2 regions of the Brevibacillus sp. NSP2.1 genome follow, and region 2 is predicted to be linked to the other one. Evidence: riboswitches for the same ligand, from Rfam matches in the RefSeq annotation. Region 2 holds a riboswitch; the other holds the start of a gene.
The links. Region 2 has a riboswitch for S-adenosylmethionine ahead of metK (methionine adenosyltransferase). Riboswitches for the same ligand answer to the same signal wherever they lie in the genome.
Positions count from the first base shown of each region.

Region 1: linked by a shared signal. The riboswitch ahead of M655_RS02145 (BMP family lipoprotein) and the one ahead of metK (methionine adenosyltransferase) in region 2 are both predicted to bind S-adenosylmethionine.

Region 1 covers NZ_CP048274.1:430,417-440,607, forward strand. Annotated here, with positions in the region: gene M655_RS02135 (DUF3298 and DUF4163 domain-containing protein) at 1-227, opposite strand, end outside; gene M655_RS02140 (methyl-accepting chemotaxis protein) at 391-1,866, shown strand; SAM riboswitch class I at 1,966-2,087, shown strand; gene M655_RS02145 (BMP family lipoprotein) at 2,282-3,310, shown strand; gene M655_RS02150 (ABC transporter ATP-binding protein) at 3,432-4,961, shown strand; gene M655_RS02155 (ABC transporter permease) at 4,936-6,006, shown strand; gene M655_RS02160 (ABC transporter permease) at 5,993-6,907, shown strand; gene M655_RS02165 (sulfite oxidase-like oxidoreductase) at 6,948-7,610, shown strand; gene M655_RS02170 (nucleoside phosphorylase) at 7,612-8,337, shown strand; gene M655_RS02175 (ArsR/SmtB family transcription factor) at 8,400-8,726, opposite strand; gene M655_RS02180 (SulP family inorganic anion transporter) at 8,751-10,191, opposite strand, start outside.
Region 2 covers NZ_CP048274.1:615,477-625,667, forward strand. Annotated here, with positions in the region: gene M655_RS02995 (accessory Sec system S-layer assembly protein) at 1-355, shown strand, start outside; gene M655_RS03000 (SLAP domain-containing protein) at 444-1,403, shown strand; gene M655_RS03005 (SLAP domain-containing protein) at 1,447-2,442, shown strand; gene M655_RS03010 (S8 family peptidase) at 2,734-5,301, shown strand; SAM riboswitch class I at 5,506-5,606, shown strand; gene metK (methionine adenosyltransferase) at 5,739-6,950, shown strand; gene M655_RS03020 (polysaccharide deacetylase family protein) at 7,095-8,111, shown strand; gene M655_RS03025 (sensor histidine kinase) at 8,108-9,250, shown strand; gene M655_RS03030 (response regulator) at 9,285-9,992, shown strand; gene M655_RS03035 (hypothetical protein) at 10,060-10,191, shown strand, end outside.

The sequences.
Region 1 (10,191 bases), 190 kb from region 2:
TTCGTTTTGATTTCGTAGCTTCCTTGCATTTGGGTATTTCCCGGTACTTGTACCCGTTGCTGTTCGTGAATCAATCCTTGGACCGTTTGCAAAATGGCGCGGTTGATGTCTTTTTCTGCTTGCTGATTGGCTAGCCCCGCCAGTTGCGGGTAATAAATCGTGGTATTCGGACGTTGGATCGTCCGCGTCAGCACGGTGGCTGGCAAAAGATTGCGTTGTTCTTCCACGGTTCTTAGTTCCTTTCCAGATGTCTTAAAATAAGGGGTATGATAGTAGCCTATTCGTCACTGGTTTTGGCTGTTCTCACTTTTTTCACAAATTAGTCAATCTGAGCGCGATATAATGGAAAAAGAATCCGATACATAAGTAGCAGGGAAAAGGGGGGCAACTATGATTCAATTGGTTCGCAACACATTAACGGACAAAGAAGGCTTTATGATTTTTATCCTATGGAACCATCTGTGGATGGCGGGACTCATTGCCTATCAAGTCGACGCTAATTTCTGGAAAGTGACGTCCCTCGGATTGCTGGTCACCCTTATTGTTTCGCCTTTTTACTTCATCAAAAGAGACAGCCATGTCATTCGTTATCTGGTAGCGATCGGACTTATGTTTTACGCGATTTCGTTCGATCATTTCACGACGTATCCAGAAGTTACGTTTCTCGCTTTTGTGGTCATGGGTTTTCTCGCGGCTTACCTGGATTGGAAGCTCGTAGTGACAGCCGGAATTGCGCAAATCATCGTGACGCTGGTCGGATTTTACACAGGATCGTACGAGATTTTCAGCGGCGATTTCACCGAGCTGAATCTGGTGCTACGCATCATGGCGATTCTGATGATGATGGGAGCGGTGACGTACCTCTGTCTGGCGGGACAAGCGTCCTTGCAGAAGGCAAACATCGCCCGCCAGGAAGCGGAAGAAAAAGAGCGTCGCCTGGGAGAGATGCTCGTCCATATCCAACAGATGACCGAGCAGATCGACCGTACGACAGAGCACGTACACGAGCATGCCGAAGGAACGAAACGCAATACGGATGAAATGATGATCGCCTTCAAGGAAGTGGCGACGGGCATGGAGTCGCAGGCGAACTCGACAGTGAAGATCGAGGAAGAGGTGCAGTCGATCGACCAGGAGATCGTGGCGGTCACCACGCAGACGAACGCGATGAAGAGCGAGTCCGACCAGAACAACCGCCGCCTGAAAGAAAGCGTCGACATGATGAAAGAGCTGTCGCAGCAAATGGAACAGATCGTTTCTGCCGTCAACGTGGCAGCGTCGACGATTCACCAGCTCAACCGCCAGGCCAATCGGGTCGAGGAAATCGTAGGAGCCATCAACCAGATTGCGACACAAACGAACCTGCTTGCGCTAAACGCCGCCATCGAGTCGGCGCGTGCAGGCGAGCACGGCCGCGGCTTCGCCGTGGTGGCAGACGAGGTGCGCAAGCTGGCGGAGCAGAGCGCAACCGCTACACAGGAAATTACCGAGATTCTCAAATCGCTCCATCAGGAAAGCGAGAACGCTGTACAGCAGATCAGCAACGGGGAAGCTTCGGTGGCAAAAGGCCAGGAGCTGGCTGTGAAAACAGTGGCGTCGATCGAGGCGGTGCGCTCCGGCATGATGGCCTTCCTGCAGGCAGCGGAGCAGGTCGGCTCCAGCATGAACCGGGTAAAAATGCGCTCGGGCGAAGTGGCGATGGAAATGTCGACCATTACCGCTGTCACCGAGCAGTCGGTCGCCAATCTGGAGGAGCTTTTCGCCACAGCGGAAAACCAGCATCAAAAGGTGCGGGAAATTACCGAAGAGCTGGGGGAGCTGAACAATCTGTCGCATCGGCTGCAGGAAACGTTTCACAGACAATAGGCGCCAAAGTGTAAAATTGGCGAGAACAGTCTGAAAAAACAATTGCTTTTTCAGTTTGTTCTGCTAGAATGAATGCATTGTAACTTGATAGTTTTTATCTCCTTATCGAGAGCGGCGGAGGGACTGGCCCGATGAAGCCCGGCAACCACTGGACATGCGTGACATGGACAGAAAGGTGCCAATTCCTGCAAAACCTGTACCGGGGTTTTGACAGATGAGGAAGAGGACGGCTTCGGACGCAAACTCTTCCTTCGGGAAGAGTTTTTTTGTTGTCAGGAGGGGTAATACACGAACGATAAAATATTTTTATTGCAAAATATTCGTGTTTAATATTGATTTTTTCGGAAAAAAGCCGTACATTACGTAGTAGGATACAGAAAAAACGTAGAACGTTCGGATGGGAGCGGAAGACACCATGAAGAAGTTGTTGTTAGCATTCACCACTTTTGCTGTTTTGGCTGCGGGCTGTTCGGCTGGCGGAAATGCGCCTGCTGACAAGCCAAAAGAAGAAGCGGCAGGGCAAGAAGGCGCGGCGAAGAAGCGCATTGCGCTGATTTTGCCGGAAAAAATCGGGGTAAACCCGTTCTTCCAGCAAATGGACGAAGGCGCGAAAAAAGCAGGACAGGAATTTGGCGCAGAAGTAAAAAGCATCGAGTCTACTGACCACGGCGCCATCGAAGAAAATTTGCGCGTTGCGGTAGCGGAAAACTACGATCTGATTATCACTTCTTCTTTTGAAGCGGAAGACGCGCTGAAAAAAGTGGCAGCCGAAAATCCTGACCGCAACTTCGCGATTATTGATACCGTAGTAGATTTGCCAAACGTGCGCAGCGTTACCTTCCGCGAGCAGGAAGCGGCTTACCTGATGGGCGCTGCGGCAGGTCTTGCCACGAAGACAAACAAGGTCGGCATGGTTGTCGCCATGGATATTCCGCTGTTGAAAAAATGGACAGGCGGCTTCCAGGAAGGCTTGAAAGCAACCAATCCAAACGCGGAGTTCCTGGTGAACTACGTAGGAAGCTTCTCTGACCCGGCAAAAGCGAAGGAGCTGGCGCTGCTGCAAGCATCCAAAGGCGCCGACTTCATCAACGGAGCGGCAGCAGTAGGCGACCTCGGCGTGTTCGAGGCCGCGAAGGAAAAAGGCTTCTATACATCGGGACAGGACGTTGACCGCACCACGATCGACCCTGAGCACATCGTGTTGTCCCAGCTCAAAGGGACAGATGCCGCTGCGTATGAAACCGTGAAGTCGTTCGTAGAAGGCTCGTTCAAGCCGGGCGTTGTCACTTACGGCCTGAAAGAAAAAGGCGTAGGCGTAACGTATGTGACGCACGAGAGCCAGACGCCTCTGAACGCTTTTATTGGCCAGGAAGTCGTGGACAAAGTAAAAGCGATCAGCGAGGAGATCATCGCTGGTACCCGCAAAGTGCCAGACTCGTTTTAACAGCTAGCGCACAGTGCATGATTGTGACCGACTACAACTGTGTAGTCGGTCTTCCTTATATGCAAGGCAAGGAGCAGAGGCAAGGAAGAGAAAGGCTAGGCGCAAAGAAGGAGGAGCAAGGATGACCGATCGTTTGGAAATGCGGGCCATGACCAAGAAATACGGAGATTTTATTGCAAACGACAAGGTCTCGTTTTCGCTTGCTGCGGGAGAAGTCCACGCCATCGTCGGGGAAAACGGCGCGGGCAAGACGACGCTGATGAGGATGCTGTACGGCATGGAGCAGCCTACGTCCGGCGAGATCGTGCTAGGCGGCAAGCCTGTCGCTTTTCGCGGGCCGCAGGACGCCATTCGCAGCGGGATCGGGATGGTGCACCAGCACTTCATGCTGTTTGGCGAGTTTAGCGTGGCGGAAAATATCGTGATCGGCTACGAGCCGCAGCAGGCCGGATTTTTCCGCCGGAAGGACGCCGTGGAAAAGGTCCGCGCACTAAGCGAGCAGTACCGGATTCCGATAGATGCACAGGCTAGAGTGTCCAACTGCTCCATCGGCGAGCAGCAGCGTGTGGAAATTCTCAAGGTGCTGTACCAGGGAGCGGACATCATCGTGCTGGACGAGCCGACTGCCGTGCTGACGCCGCTTGAAGTTCGCGAGCTGTTGCAGACGATCCGCCATCTGGCGGAGAGCGGGAAGAGCGTCATTTTGATTACGCACAAGCTGCAGGAAGTGATGGAGGTCGCAGATCGGATCACGGTGTTGCGCGGCGGCAAGGTGACGGGCACGGTAGCGCGTAACGAGACGAATGTGGACGATCTGGCCCGGCTGATGGTCGGACGCGAGCTGCGGGAGCTGAGCGAGCGCGTCGATCTGGAGCGGGGGCCGCTTTTGCAGGTGGAGAACTTGACGGTTCGGGAAAAACAGACGCTGCTCGACCGGGTCAGCTTTACCGTGCATCACGGGGAAATCGTCGGCATCGCGGGCGTATCGGGCAACGGCCAGTCCGAACTGCTGCAAGCGATCAGCGGCTTGCGGACGGCACAGGAGGGAACGATTCGGCTGGGCGGCAAGGACGTCACCAACCAGACTGTCGCGACGATTCGCGAGGCGGGCTTGGCGCACATCCCGGAAGATCGCTACTTGTGGGGGACGGCCAAGCTGGAGAGCGTCGAGGAAAACGCGCTGATGGGCTATCAGCGAAAGCCTGCGTTCAATCGGCGCGGCGTCGTGCGGCGGGAAGCTTTTCGCCAGGTCGTCAGAGGCTGGGTAGAAAAGTTCGCGATCAAGACAGGCTCCAGACAGCTTCAGGAGCTGGCCGGGAATTTGTCGGGCGGAAATCTGCAAAAGCTGATCGTGGCGCGAGAGCTGGGACATGAGACTCCGTTTTTGATCGCGGCGGAGCCGACCCGGGGTGTCGATATCGGCGCGATGGAGTACATCCATCAGGCGCTGATCGACAAGCGCAACGCAGGCGACGGAATTTTGCTGGTTTCGTCCGAGCTGTCGGAAATTTTGGCGCTGTCAGACCGGATTTTGGTGATGTACAAAGGGCGGATCGCCGGAGAGCTTTCGCGCAAAGAGGCAACCGAGGAAAAAATCAGCGTGTTAATGGCGGGAGGAAGCGTTCATGGCAGCAATCAAAGAGCTGGGTAAATCACTGGTTCAGCCGCTTTTGGCGGTTGTCATCGGGCTGTTGATCGGGGCGCTCGTCATCGCTTCGGTAGGGGAATCTATCCTGGGCACGTATCAGGAAATGTGGAAAGGGGCCTTCGGCAGCTTCTACTTCTTCACCTCTACCTTGGCGAGAGCGACGCCGATCATGCTGATCGCCTTGGGGCTGTCGCTTGCTTTTCGGGCGGGAGTGTTCAACCTGGGGGCAGAAGGACAGATGGTGCTCGGGGCGATCAGCGCTACGCTCGTGGCGATCTATTTGCCCGCACCGGGAGTCGTGAAGCTGGTGGCGGCGATTCTCACGGGGATGGCGGCAGGCGGTTTGTGGGCGCTGCTGCCGGGCTTTATGGAGGCGAGATTCCGCATACCGCTGCTCATCTCCACCTTGCTGTTCAACTATATCGCCGTTCTGTTCGCAAGCTACCTCGTAACCGAGCCGTTTCGCGACCGCAGCGGTTCGGCGGCGCTGGCGCAGACGGTCATGCTCGATAAAAGCGTCTGGTTGCCCAAGTTGTTTGCGGGGATGAGCGTGCACGCGGGCTTTTTGTTTGCCATCGTCGGTGCCGCGATCCTGTTTTGGGTGATTCGCTTTACGCCGTTTGGCTATGAAGTGAAAATGCTCGGACAAAACCCGCTGTTTGCCCAGTACGGGGGGATCAACCGCATTCGCGTCATGCTGACGGGCATGTTTGCGAGCGGCGGATTGGCCGGCCTGGCAGGAACGGTCGAGGTGCTGGGGGCGCACTATCGTTTTGTCGACGGCGCTTTGACGGTGCCGAACTTCGCCTGGACAGGGCTGATGGCAACGCTTTTGGCGAACTCCCATCCGGTGGGTGTCGTGTTTACCTCGATTCTGCTGGCTGCGTTCCAGACGGGAGCGATGGGCGTGGAGCGCAACACAGAGGTACCGCTGGAGCTGGCCAGCGTGATTTCAGCCGTGCTGATCCTGTTTATCTCGGCTAAATTCAGCTACGACTGGTGGAAAAAGCGGAAAGCAAAAGGGGGAGAATCTCATGGAGCTGCTTGATTGGTCCCTCGTCAGTTCTACCATTCGGATGGTGACGCCGATTTTGCTCGCGGCATTGGGGGGAGCGCTGTGCGCGCGGGTTGGCATTTTTAATGTAGGTCTGGAAGGCATGGTGCTCGTTGGCGCCTTTTCCGCCATCGTCGGCAATCACTTTACCGGGAATCTGTTCCTCGCAATCTTGATCGCGGCGCTGACGAGCGTTCTTTTTTCCCTGCTGTTTGCCTATATGACGATCAAGCTGAAAGCAAACGAGATCGTCGTCGGGGTGGCGATCAATTTCCTCGCGCTCGGTTTGACGACGTTTGCGTTGCGGGCGATTTTTGGCGTCAAGGGAGCTTTTTACGATAAAGACATGGCAGGCTTGCCGAAGTGGGACATTCCGGGGCTACAGCACATTCCGGTCGTGGGCGAGGTCGTATCGGGGCATTCGCCGCTCGTCTACCTCGCGTTTGTGGCCGCGATTGCGCTCTATTTGTTCTTTTACAAGACGGTTACCGGCTTCCGGGTTCTCGCCGTCGGTTCCAATCCGGTGGCTGCCCGCAGCCTTGGGTTGAAGGTAGCAGGCTTGCAGGTGCTCGCGATCGTCATGTGCGGCGCTTTGTGCGGGATTGCCGGAGCGCAGCTTTCTTTGGGGCAAGTGACGATGTTTTCGGAAGGGATGACCGCGGGTCGCGGCTTTATCGCCCTGGTCGCGATGATGATGGGGCAGTCTCACCCGCTGGGAATTTTGGCGTCGAGCTTCCTGTTCGGCTTGATGGATGCGCTGAGCATTCGTCTGCAAGGCTTCTCGCTTCCGACGCAGTTTACTTCGATGCTGCCGTATTTGCTCACGGTGGTGGCGATGTTCTTCCTGAAGGATCGGATGCAAGGCGCCAGCCATAATCAGCAGAGCACCCGGTAAAAGGAGGGTGCAGTCAGCAAAGACCAAGGGGGTACGCAACATGAACAAGGCAGATCGGATCAAACGGATGAAGGTGCCGGCGGTCGACCCGGCATTGGCCAAACGGCTTCCGCCAGGACAAGTATTGACAGAGCGCTTTCCTATTTTGCACGAGGGCGAAGTGCCCACCTACGACATGAAGGACTGGACGCTGCGCGTGTTTGGCGAGGTCGACCGGGAAGTTACGCTCAACTACGAACAGCTCATGGCGCTGCCGCAGGTGACGGTGAAAAGCGACATTCACTGCGTGACGCGCTGGTCGCGGTTTGACAATGCATTTACAGGCGTGCGCTTCCGTGATTTTTTGCAGGCAATCGGTGTCGTGCCCGCCGCGTCCTACGTCATGCTGCACGGCGATCACGATTACACGGCGAATGTGCCGCTGGCCGACCTGATGCGCGACGATGTGCTGTTGGCCCATTCCTTTGACGGGGAGCCGCTGACGGACAAGCACGGCTGGCCGCTGCGCCTGGTCGTCCCGCACCTGTATTTCTGGAAAAGCGTGAAGTGGCTGCGCGGCATTGAGTTTATGCGCGAAAACAAGCCCGGCTTCTGGGAGCAAAACGGCTTTCACCTGATCGCAGACCCGTTCCGCGAAGAGCGGTTTTCCGGTGAGGCGTTGCCGATCCCGGAAGACGAATGGGAGAAAAAGGAGTTTGATTGAGATGCTGACCAATCTGAAAGTAGACCCGGAACAACTGCCAAAACGCGCTATCGTCTGCGGCGATCCGAAACGCGCTGCCTTGATCGCCTCCAAGCTGGAAAACACGCGGCAAATTGGGGAAAATCGCGAGTACCACAGCTATGCCGGAAGCTGGAGGGGCACGGAGGTAGCGGTAGTCAGCCACGGCGTCGGTTCGCCTGGAGCGGCTGTATGCTTTGAAGAACTGGCGAAGGGTGGCGTACAGGTCATCATCCGCGTCGGGACGGCCGGATCGTATCAGCAAGAAATCGAGCCGGGCAGCCTCGTCATCAGCTCGGCTGTTGTGCGCCAGGACGGGCTTACAAGCCAGTTGGTTCCGCCCGGTTTCCCGGCTGTCGCCAATCGCCGCGTGGCAGATGCGCTCGTGCAAGCAGCAAAAGCGCACGAATCGGGGCTGCACGTAGCGGAAGGCATCACGCTGACGCTCGATGTTTTTTACAGCGGCGTCCTCGAATTTCCGCACAAGCTGTACCAAAAAGCAGGGGTGTTGGCTGTCGAGATGGAAAACTCCGCGCTGTTCGTCATTGCCGCGCTGCGCGGCATGAAGGCCGGGTCGATCCTCGCGATTGACGGCTACGCCGATGCCGATTTGCTTGCCTCGTACAACCCGCACACAGAGACGATGGCCAAAGCGATTGAAGCCGAGGCGCTGATTGCGCTGGATGCGCTAGTGTCCGTTTCCGCATAAAAATGAAGCAAGCCCGGGACGATGAGAAGTCCCGGGCTTTTTCTTTTGCCATACGACAGCCGCTATTCTTCATTGAAGCGATCCAGCATCGAGATCGTGTCGATCAGGTGGTTGTTGAAAATTTGCCGGGCAACGCTGAGCAGCTCGATAATCATCGGGTCGCGCAAGGAATACGTCACCTTGTTTCCGTCCTTTGTTCCGTACACGATGTTGTTGTTGCGCAAAATAGCGAGTTGCTGGGAAACGGCCGAGCCTTCGCTGCCGATGAGCGTTTGCAGCTCGTTCACGTTTTTGTCTCCCTCCGCCAAGAGCTCCAGAATCCGAATCCGCAGGGGATGACCCAGTGCTTTGAAGAAATTCGCTTTAAATTGCTGTAGCTCCAAATTCAATAGCAGGTTCCTCCGATCTTTTCGTCATACCGATGTTTGGGATGTTTGCTGCACGCAAGCCGTTTGCGAGTGAGGATCAGCCAGGCTCGCGCATTCCCGGAAAGCAAAGTGCTGGCAGCCCAGACATTTGCCGACGTCCAGCCGGCGCAGGGCGTACTCGATTGCCTCTCCGGTGTGGTCGAAAAAGTGTGCTTCGCCGATGAGCGCATAAAGGCCCGTGCGCTCTAAAATTTGTTTCGGGGCGTTTTGGATTCCGGAGACGAGTACCGTTGTTCCCTGACTCATGCATTGTTTCACGATCCGCGACAAATTGGCTTCGCCCGTCATGTCCAGAAACGGTACTTTGCCCATTCGCAGCAGCAACACTTTTGGCTGATGCTGCAACGTGTTCGCAAGCGAGCTTTCGAACAGATCGGCATCCCCGAAAAAGAGCGGTCCCTCGATCGTGTAGATGCTGATTTGCGGGCAATCGTGCTGGGACGTCACCATGTGAGGCGTGACCTTCTCATGCTTCAAGGAAGGGTCGGGCAATACTTTGGCTACTCGCAGGCTTTCGCGCATTCGTTTGATAAACAGCAGCACGGCCAGCACCAGCCCGACCTCGACGGCGGTAGTCAGATTCGTAAAGACAGTCAACAAAAAAGTAATCAGCAGCACGAGAGAGTCGCTCGTCCTTGCTTTCAGGATGTGCGCAAATTCCTTGCGCTCGCTCATGTTCCAGGCGACCAGCATCAGAATCGGCGCCATGCTCGCCAAAGGAATGTGCGAGGCGTAAGGAGCGAGCAGGACGAGAATGAGCAGGACGACGATGCCGTGGACGATTCCGGACACAGGGGAGGTCGCTCCGCTGCGGATATTCGTCGCGGTTCTGGCAATCGCGCCTGTAGCGGGTATTCCCCCGAAAAGCGGCGTCACCATGTTGGCGATGCCTTGCCCGATCAGCTCCTGGTTGCTGTTGTGGCGACTGCGTGTCATGCCATCCGCGACTACCGCAGACAGCAAAGACTCTATCGCTCCTAGTATAGCAATGATTAGAGCGGGACTCAGCAGTTTTTGGACGCGCTCCAGCGTAATTTCAGGAAAATGGAAGCCGGGCAGCGCGTTGGGAATCTCTCCGAAGGTCGAACCGATCGTCGCGACTTTTCCTTCGAAAAAGAGGAAGGCAACGACGCTGGAAATGACCAGGCCGACGAGCGAGCCTGGAATATTTCGCACGAAGCGCGGCGTGATTAAAATAATGGCGAGACTCAAGACTGCCGTCGCTACGCTGTACAAGCTGGTTGTATCGAGGTGAACGGCGACTTCCTTCATGTTGGACAAAAAGTCCTCGTGCCGCTGCACTTGCGACAGACCGAGGAAATTGGCGATCTGCCCCGTAAAAATAATGACGGCAATCCCGGCAGTAAATCCGATGGTGACGGGGCGGGGGATGAATTTGATAAGTCCGCCAAGCTTGAGCAGCCCC
Region 2 (10,191 bases):
GCTGTCGGATGCGCAGAAAAACTCCTTGATCGAACTGGCGAAAAATCTCCCTGCCTTAAAAGAGGGAGAAGTGAATATCCAGAGTGTGCAAATTCGTCGCTCCCCGGAAGGAGCCCTTCACGTCATGCTGTTGATCCGCAACGGCTCTACGCAGTCGCTCTCCTTTGAAAAGCTGCCGCTCGCTCTCTACGATGCGACAGGGGCAAAGGTGGCAGAAGGAATGTTTGAGCTTGGCAGTTTGACCGTGAATGCCAATACGAGCAAGCCGTGGCTGTTTATTTACCCTCCGGAAAGTATTTTGGTGGAGCAGCCGGACCTGTCGCGCTGGAAAGTGAGTGTTCCGCAGCAAGCGTAGAGAGTCTGGTTTGCATGGGCGATGGGGAAATGTATATCATGAGGAGAGAGAAACTTCGTTCGGGCCCGGACGTGTGAGGAGGTAACACATGTTTTCTTTTGTGAAAAATTTGTTTGGAAAACAGCAGGGTGACAAGGCCCTGGAGGATTTGAAAAAAGAGATTCAGGAAGAGTCTGCGATTGACATTGCGGAGTTGAAAGATACGGAAGTAGAAGTGGAAAACCAGCCCGCAGCGAGCACTTCCGGCAAGCCTGACAGAGTGCGCACAGAGCTGTCCCTGCATCCGATGTGGGAGCAGGAGCTGGATGCGGAGAAAAAATATACGCTGCGATTCTTGCAAGCAGAACTGCCTGAGATGGCACGAGGCTTGATTAGCGTAACGGGCTTCAGCATGATTCCCCAGCCGAACGGCATGACCGTGACGATGTTTTTCCGCAATGCGACAGATAAGCCTGTGCGCTTCAAAAACATCGGTCTGGCTATTTACTTGGACGACAAGCCGTTCGCGCGGATGAGAGTCGACCTGTCTGATATGGGCGCTATTCCTCCGCATACAAGCCGTCCGTGGGAAGTGCTGTTCCCGGAAGAGAGCTACCTGCACGACAACTTCATGTTCAGCCGCTGGAAAGTCGTGATGAAAGCAGGAAAAAGATCGCACATCTGGCCAAGTACGCTGGAGCTGGACCCGGAAATGGAAAGACGCATGACACAGCGTCAAAAAGACCGTCTGGAGTCGCTCGCGTACTCTTTGCCGCCGATTCCGGTCAACTCGGTGCAAATTACCGGGTTTGATATCGGGAAAACGAAAGAAGGGCAACTGGTTGCCGCATTGCTGTTCCGCAACGGCCTGTCTACGGATTATCGTCCTGACAAGCTGAAAATCACGATTTCCGATACGGACGGCGATGTCGTGGCGCGAGGCGTTGTGGATGCCAGCAAGATTCGCGTGAAGCCGGGGAACAGCCGTCCGTGGCTGATCGTGTTCCCGCCGGAGTTCGTGAAAAAACCGGATGCCAATCTGCGCAGATGGGTTCTTGACGTAGAATAGGCGCAAGAGCTCTCGATCGCAGAAATCAGGAGGAGGTTGACATATGAGTTGGTTATTGGAGAACTGGTTTGGCTCCAAGGAAAGCCTGGAGCAAGTACGTGAAGATATTCATGAGCATTTGCATAAAGAGTTTTACCTGGGGGTGTCGGGGATCGACAACCCGCAGCAATCGGCGAACCGGGTTGAGGCCAAAGAGCTGTTTCTGACGATGAACGGTCCTTGGGACAATCAACTGGAGGAGGCGGAGCAGGAGCTGCTGCAGTACGTCCACGATGAGCTGCCTCCGGTCGTTCGCGACGAGGTCGGCATTATTCCGTTCTACACACAGGTGACAGATGAAGGCTACCTGGTGCTGACGTACATTCGCAACGCGACAAACCGCAACGTGCTGTTGCAAAAGCTGCCGCTGACCCTCGTGACTGCTGACGGCGAAGAGGTGGCGAGAAAGACGTTTGACTTGATGGCAAACGGTCCTGTGGGCCACATGGCCAGCCGTCCGATGGAATTTATGTTCCGCTGGGAAGAGTTCGACCGCATTCCTGAGAAGGAAGTGCCGCTGACTCTGACCTATAAAAAGCCGGAAAAACGCCGCATCGAGGAGACCCAGGAGCTGAATATGGGCCTGAGTGCGGACGAACAAAGCCACTATACGCAAAAAGCGGCGGAGGAAGCTCCGGTGGAAAAAGGAAAGGTAGATTTGCAGGTCCTCGATATCAAGCCTACCGATGATAACGGCCTGAAGGTTGTCGTCGTATTCCGCAACGGACTGGAGAAGCGCCTGGAGTTTACCGAGGTGCCGATCATCGTTCACGACAAGGAAGGCGATGCGGTTGCCCGCGTCAGCTACACGCTCGAAAACATGAAGGTGGAAGCAAACAGTCAGCGCATCTGGGCGTTTGATATCCCGTCTTCTTCGATTAAAAAAGCAGAAGTAAACCCGGACGAACTGAGTGCCTACATTCCGCAGGCGCGTCAACGCAAAAAAGAAAAAGCATATGTAGAGCCTGCTACCGAAGACAACAAAGGCCTGCTGCAGTAATGGATGAACCCTTTTTGCCAATGGTGAAAAGGGTTTTTCTCCTGCCATAACGTTCCAAATCTTGGGGAAACAGGGTTGCTTTTCGCCCTTTTTATCCGCTATGCTAGGACGAGAAGCATAATACTTGAATACCTTTTTGAACGTACTGAAATGGATAAGCGCGAACATTTATTCATTTCGATACGTTAAGAAAACCTTCCACGACAGCGCATGCCCCTTTGTTTGAGCGGGCGGCGATAGAGGTTTTCTTGCTGCGCTAGTTGCAGGGGAAAGTAAGGAAGGACTGTGTTTATGAAAAAATCGATTCAAATAGCCGTGTCAGTTGCGATGCTGCTCACGCTTGTACCGCTGGGCGTGCGGCCTGCACTCGCTGCCGCGCCTGCTTCCAATGACAGCTATCTGAGCAATCAGTTGCACATCAGCCAGATCAAGGCCGACAAGGCGTGGCCTGTAGTCAACAGCAACCAGGCGATTACGATTGCCGTGCTCGATTCCGGAGCGGACTACAATCACCCTGACTTGAAGGGGAATCTGCTGCCGGGTGTCAATCTGGTCAACCCGGGGAAATCGGCGCAGGATGACAACGGGCACGGGACAGAAGTCATCGGGGTTCTCGCTGCAAAAGGCAACAACGGGATCGGGGTATCAGGGGTAGTCTGGAACGCCCGGATTTTGCCGATCAAAATTTTGAACAAAGATGCAGTGACGAATGTGGACATGATTGCGAAGGGGATCAATACAGCGCTCGACAGGGGAGCCAAAGTTATCCTGATGTCGTTCAGCAGCCTGTCCTATTCCCGCTCCTTGAAAGAGGCCATTGACCGTGCGGAGAGAAGCGGAGCCGTCCTCGTCGCTGCCAGCGGAAACGAAGCAAGCCGCGTCGCCTATCCGGCTGCCTACCCGACAGTCGTTGCGGTTGGGGCCGTGAATGGGAAAAACCAGGCGATTTATCAATCGAACACGGGGCCTGAGTTAAACATTGTGGCGCCGGGGCTTAACGTATATACGACGAAGCTGGGCGGAAAGTACGGATCGTTTTCCGGTACGTCAGCGGCAGCGCCTCAAGTAGCGGGAGCGGCGGCCCTGATTTTGGCCCGCTATCCAAAGCTGACGGCGCTGGATGTGAGGCAAATGCTTTACCAGACGGCTACAGACCTCGGCGAGAGCGGCTGGGACCGGCAAACAGGCTACGGATTGCTGGACGTGAACAAGGCAGTGCGCAGCGCGCTCTCCGGCGACTTTTTGGAGCCGAACAACTCTTTGCAGCGAGCCAAAGCATTCCCTATCGAACAGCAAATACGCGGCAACCTGGGGCCAAACGACACGGTAGACTGGTTTAAAATGGATGTGCCGTATGACGGAAAAGTCAGCTTTACGGCGACGATTAACTCCGGGGTATCCTCCGCCATGGCGGCAACCTTTTACCCAGAAAACCGAACGCCGATTACGCAGTATTTTGGAAACGGGGATACCGTTACCGTCCCGGCAAAAGCGGGCAGGATGAACATCAAGCTGATGCGAAACGGCGGCGTCAACTCGTTTGCCTACGTGCTGACGAGCAAGTTCACGATCAACCCGGACCGCAATGAGCCAAACGATACGATGGCGACGGCAAGGCCGCTGGTAGGCAACCAGATCAGCGTCACGGGCAACTTCCACCAGGAGGGCGACCAGGACTGGTTCTCCTACTACGTCCGCGAATACGGGCATATGGATGTGACGGTGACTCCCGACAACAAGCGGGTGGACCTGGTGCTTGCCATAGGAAAGCAGGAAACCGGAAAAAATACGGTTTGGGACCCGCTCTACGACAACGTCGACCGCGATAATCCGTCGGAGCGTGCGAGCAAGGAAGTCTCCCCGGGAAAATACTACATTCGGGTCAGCGAGTATCAGCAAAATGCGGTGAACGGCGAATATCGCCTGGATCTCGGGTTCACCCCGCTGAAAAAAGATTTGAACGAGCCGAATGATACGTACAGCAGGGCGTCGCCGCTAGCCGCTGGAGGGGTCATGACCGGAACGATTCCGACGGCTTCGGATGCAGACTGGTTTCAATTTACGCTCAATACAGACTCGTACGTCACGATTCGAGCCCCGTTTATTCCGGTATCCAGCGGTTTTCGCATCGCTCTTTACAGCGAGAAAAACATGAACTACGCGCTCGCTTCGACAAACGAAGTGGCTGAGTTGTCCGATCGGGGCAGCGAGATTTTCAGCCTGCGGTTGCCAAAAGGCAAGTATTACGTGCGCCTGAACAGCGGCATTCCGTTCAAGTACGATGCATACAAATTGACAGTCACGCAGCAGCCCCTCGTCTCGGGGTATCGGGATATTTCCGACCATTGGGCGCGCACAGAGATCGCCAGGCTGAGCTCCAAAGGAATTGTCCAAGGCTTCGGCGATGCGACGTTCAAGCCTAACGAGGCAGTAACTCGTGCGCAGTTTGCCACAATGCTGCTGCAGGCGATGCGCGCGACCGGCTCGAAGGTAGCCAGCGCGTATTCCGGACGGGAAGTGTTTTCTGATTTGCCAAAAAAGCACTGGGCGTACAACACCCTTGGAGTGGCTTATCAGCTCGGAGTCTTGAAGGGGTATCCAAACAGTCAGATCAAGCCTGACCAAGCTGTTTCGCGGGCGGAAATGGCCGCGATGATCGCCAGGGCGAAGGGCGTGGCTCTGAACAGCAGCAGCGCACCGAGCTATCGCGATGTTCCGGCCAGCCATTGGGCAGCACCGGCGATCGGCGCTTTGACGGCAAGAAACTGGCTAAACGGATACGGTTCGCTCTTCAAGCCACAGGGCAGCGCTACGCGGGCCGAGGTTGTTGTATTAATCGCCAAATCGTATCAAGTGTAAGAAAAAATTTTCCGCTTTGCGTTCGACAGACGCATGGCATGGCTATATCGTCCTTGTGAAAACGCGGCTTCGATCACCTCAGACGCTTCCCGCAGGCGATTCCAACAGCGTTTTGTACAGGGCGATTTCGGCCAAAGAGGTGCTCTGGCAAAAGTCTATTGACACCACCTCAAAAAACAATTATTCTATAATCCGTAATGGATACTCTTATCCAGAGCAGGCGGAGGGACTGGCCCTATGAAGCCCGGCAACCGTCTGGAGCGGTGCTAACCAGCAGGACGGAAATCTGTTCTGGCCGATAAGAGGATGAAGGAAGCTAAAAGCGCTCAAACCTTTTCCTCCAAAAGATGGAAAAGGTTTTTTATTTGCGTTTACGTCGATAAAATCCTGACTCGGCTACCAAACTATTTGTATGAGGTCAAAGGAGGTATTTTCTCATGGCTTTGCAAAAAGGTCGTCGTCTGTTCACATCTGAGTCTGTAACCGAAGGACATCCGGATAAAATTTGTGACCAAATTTCCGACTCCATCCTGGACGCCATTTTGGCCAAGGATCCAAACGCTCGCGTAGCTTGCGAAACTTCCGTAACTACCGGGCTGGTTCTCGTAGCCGGTGAAATCACCACCAACACGTATGTGGACATCCAAAAGCTGGTGCGCGAAACGATCCGTGAGATCGGTTATGATCGTGCGAAGTTCGGCTTTGACGCTGACACTTGCGGCGTAATCACTGCGATCGGCGAGCAATCCGCTGACATCGCTCTCGGCGTAGACCAGGCTTTGGAAGCGCGCGAAGGCAAAATGACCGACGCTGAGATCGAAGCGATCGGTGCAGGTGACCAAGGTCTGATGTTCGGCTTTGCTTGCAACGAAACACCTGAGCTGATGCCGCTGCCGATCAGCATGTCTCACAAGCTGGCTCGCCGCTTGACTGAAGTTCGCAAAAACGGCACACTCGCCTACCTGCGTCCTGACGGCAAAACGCAAGTAACGGTTGAGTACGATGGGGACAAGCCAGTTCGCATCGACACCATCGTGATTTCGACTCAACACGCTCCTGAGACTACCTTGGAGCAAATCAAGCAAGACCTCATCGAACAAGTTATCAAACCAGTTGTTCCGGCTGAGCTGCTGGACGCTGACACCAAATACTTCATCAACCCGACTGGCCGCTTCGTAATCGGCGGACCTCAAGGGGACGCTGGTCTGACTGGCCGCAAAATCATCGTAGACACTTACGGTGGCTACGCTCGTCACGGCGGCGGCGCGTTCTCCGGTAAAGATCCGACAAAAGTAGACCGCTCCGGCGCTTACGCTGCTCGTTACGTAGCGAAAAACATTGTGGCTGCTGGCCTGGCTGACAAATGCGAAGTGCAAGTGGCTTACGCAATCGGTGTAGCGCAGCCTGTATCCATCGCTGTTGATACTTTTGGTACAGGAACCGTTTCCGAAGAAGATCTGGTGAAACTGGTGCGCAAACACTTCGACCTGCGTCCGGCTGGCATCATCAAGCAGCTCGACCTGCGTCGCCCTATCTACAAACAAACAGCGGCTTATGGCCACTTTGGACGCAATGACCTGAATGTTCCTTGGGAGCAAACAGACAAAGCAGAAGTTCTGAAGCAAGAAGCTGCGCAACTGGCAAAATAAGAACGACAAAGAAAGAGCCTGGTAAAGCTACTGGGCTCTTTTTTTATTACGGGGAAAATTTTCCAGTTATTGGTGGGCTTTAAGCGAAGGGAAAATGTAGGACTGTGTCGAATCTCCTAGTGAGGAAGTAGAGGAGGGGTTTCTTTGCCGAACAAAAGGCTCTTCCTGACCGTATTTGTTATTTCTTTATTGCTGGTTATGTCTGCATTGGGGATTGGTGAATTTTACCAATCAAAAAAGAATGCCCAAAAAGTGCAACCTTTTCCCCAAGTAGATACGTCTATAAGCATAAGCGAGGCGGAAATTGCTGAGCCAAACGTCACGCAGAACGAAAAAGCAACGGTAAAGCCGAAAAAGTGGTATAACAATCAGGTAGTCGTCCTGACGTATCACCAAGTCACGGATGCATCAGGCCAGCGCTACGTCATTTCGCCTGAGCAATTTGCAAAACATATGTCGTTTTTGCACGAAAACGACTTGCAGCCGATCTCGTTGGATGAGTTTTTGCATTTTGTGGATACAGGGAGCTTGCCGACCGAAAATGCTGTCCTGATTACCTTTGACGACGGCTATGAGAGTTATTACACGAAGGCTTTTCCCACCTTACGTACATACGGCTACCCGTCAGTGAACTTCGTGATCGCAGGGCGCTTGCGAGATGTAGCCGATCGAAAACGGGAGAACATGACGACGCCACTTACGCGTCAACAAGTCATGGAAATGCTTCACTCTGGGCTGGCTGATATCGGTTCGCATACGTACAGCCTGCACGAAGAGGAAGCGCGGAATGAATGGGGAGAGATGGGGCCAGAGACGGCTCCCGTCTATTTGCAGGATTTACAACGACTGGAAAATGAGAAAGAATACAGGGATCGGCTCTACGTTGATTTCAGTATGTCTCGTGCAGGCTTGAACAAATGGATGGGCCGGGAGATAAAAACGATTTCATTGCCTTTTGGCTACACGAATCCCATCGTACTGGAGACAGCGCGACAGGCAGGCTACGGATATGTCTTTACTTCTACACCCGGTTTTGTCAAAAGGGGAGTAGATCCGTTCGCCATTCCACGAAATGATGTGGGCCTGCGAGATGTAGATGAGGTCAAACTCCATCAGTTGTTCACGAAAGCGAAAAAAGAGTTCGAAGGAGAGCAATCATGAACAAAGTGATCGACATCAGCGTGCTGGATGGGGTGATTAAGAGAACCATTGAAACTGTGGAAACGAGTAAAACCCAAATTTTTGATATAGCCGAAAGTGCCAGACAGCAAGGCAACTCGTTGAAGTTTGACTTGCACGAGCTTCGGCAGGAGATCTCGAAGGTCATCCAAAAGGTCGATGCGCTGGAGCTGGCCTATCGAAAGTCGCGCAACAGGCTCGTTCAGGTAAGCCGCAACTTCCACATGTACACGGAAGACGACATTCGCATCGCCTACGAGGAAGCGAGCCGGATACAGGTGGAGCTGTCCATCTACCGCGAGCGGGAAAACAACCTGAAGCGCCGTCGCAACGACCTGGAGCGACAGTTGCGAACGCTGGAGGAAACGATCGACCGCGCCGAGAAGCTCGTTTCCCAGATGAGTGTCGTGCTCGGCTACTTGACTGGCGACCTGAGCAAGATCGGAGAAGCGCTGGAATCGGCCAAACAGACTCAATTGATGGGGCTGAAGATCATCCAGGCCCAGGAAGAGGAGCGCAAGCGTGTCGCACGCGAGATTCACGACGGACCGGCCCAATCGATGGCAAACGTCGTGCTGCGCTCTGAAATCGTGGAGCGGATGCTGAAAAACGAGCGCATTCTGGAAGCGCAAATGGAGCTTCACGAGCTGAAGGAAATGGTTCGCCTGAGTCTGGCTGACGTAAGACGGATTATTTTTGACCTTCGCCCAATGGCTCTTGATGACCTCGGACTGGTGCCCACTCTGCAAAAATATATCCAGACGTGCGAAGAACGTATCCGTGCTTCCATTGATCTGGTAGTATTTGGTGTGGAGCCACCGCTGCGCAGCTCTGTCAAAGCTGCGATTTTCCGCCTCGTTCAAGAATGCTTGAACAACGTGGAAAAGCACGCTGGAGCTTCTTCGGTACAAGTGAAGCTGGAGTTTCTGCAGGAGTCGCTAAGTCTCGTCGTCAAAGACGATGGAGTCGGATTCGATCTGGAAAAGCGCATGGCAAACGGCAACTCCTTTGGGCTTTTGGGAATGCGTGAGCGCGTGCAACTGCTGGAAGGCAGTGTGGATCTGCAATCAACTCCTGGCGAAGGAACAAAGGTAATTTTCCAAATACCGTTAAAAATATGAACCGATACAGATTATGTACACAGGGGGATGAAACATGGATAAAAGACAGCAAGAGCTCCGCATCGTGATTGTGGACGACCACCAATTGTTCCGCGAGGGCGTTAAGCGTATTTTGGAAATGGAAGAGGACTTCAAGGTCGTCGGCGAAGGGGCGGACGGCGGAGAGGCTGCTCTGCTTGCGGAGGAGCACAAACCAGACGTTCTGCTGATGGATATCAACATGCCGAACATCAATGGCGTCTCTGCTGCGGAAAATGTCATTTCCGTGAGTCCCTCCACGCGAGTTATCATGCTCTCGATCCACGACGACGAGGGCTATGTATATCGCACGCTGCGTTCCGGCGCGTCCGGCTACCTGCTGAAAGAGATGGGCACCAGCGATCTGGTGGATGCCGTACGCGTGGTAGCCAGCGGCGGCGCTTACATACACCCGAAGGTGACGGGCAAGCTGATCGAGGAATTCCGTCGCCTGAGCGAAAATGAGGGTACGGCCGAGCGCAGCTTCTCTGTTGATGAATCGCAAACGATCGATCCAAAAGTGATCGAATCGCTGACCCGCCGCGAGCGGGAAGTGCTGCAGTTGATGGCGGAAGGAAAAAGCAACCGGGCTATCGGAGAATTTTTGTTCATCAGCGAAAAGACAGTGAAAAACCACGTCAGCAGCATTTTGCAAAAGCTGAATGTCCAGGACCGCACACAGGCGGTTGTCATTTCGATCAAAAACGGCTGGGTGAAGCTGTAAGGCGAGGCTGCGCGTCCGGTTGGCACCCTGTTCAAGCCATTCGGCATACCTTTGTATAGGAGGGGGTATGACCGTGATGGAAGAACTGGTTGTATGGCTATTGGCGGCTTTTGGCTGCTCCTCACTGCTGGTGATGGTAGCTGAGCGATGGACCAGTCGGATGAACAGCATGACCGAACTCCCGCAAGAGCACTACCGT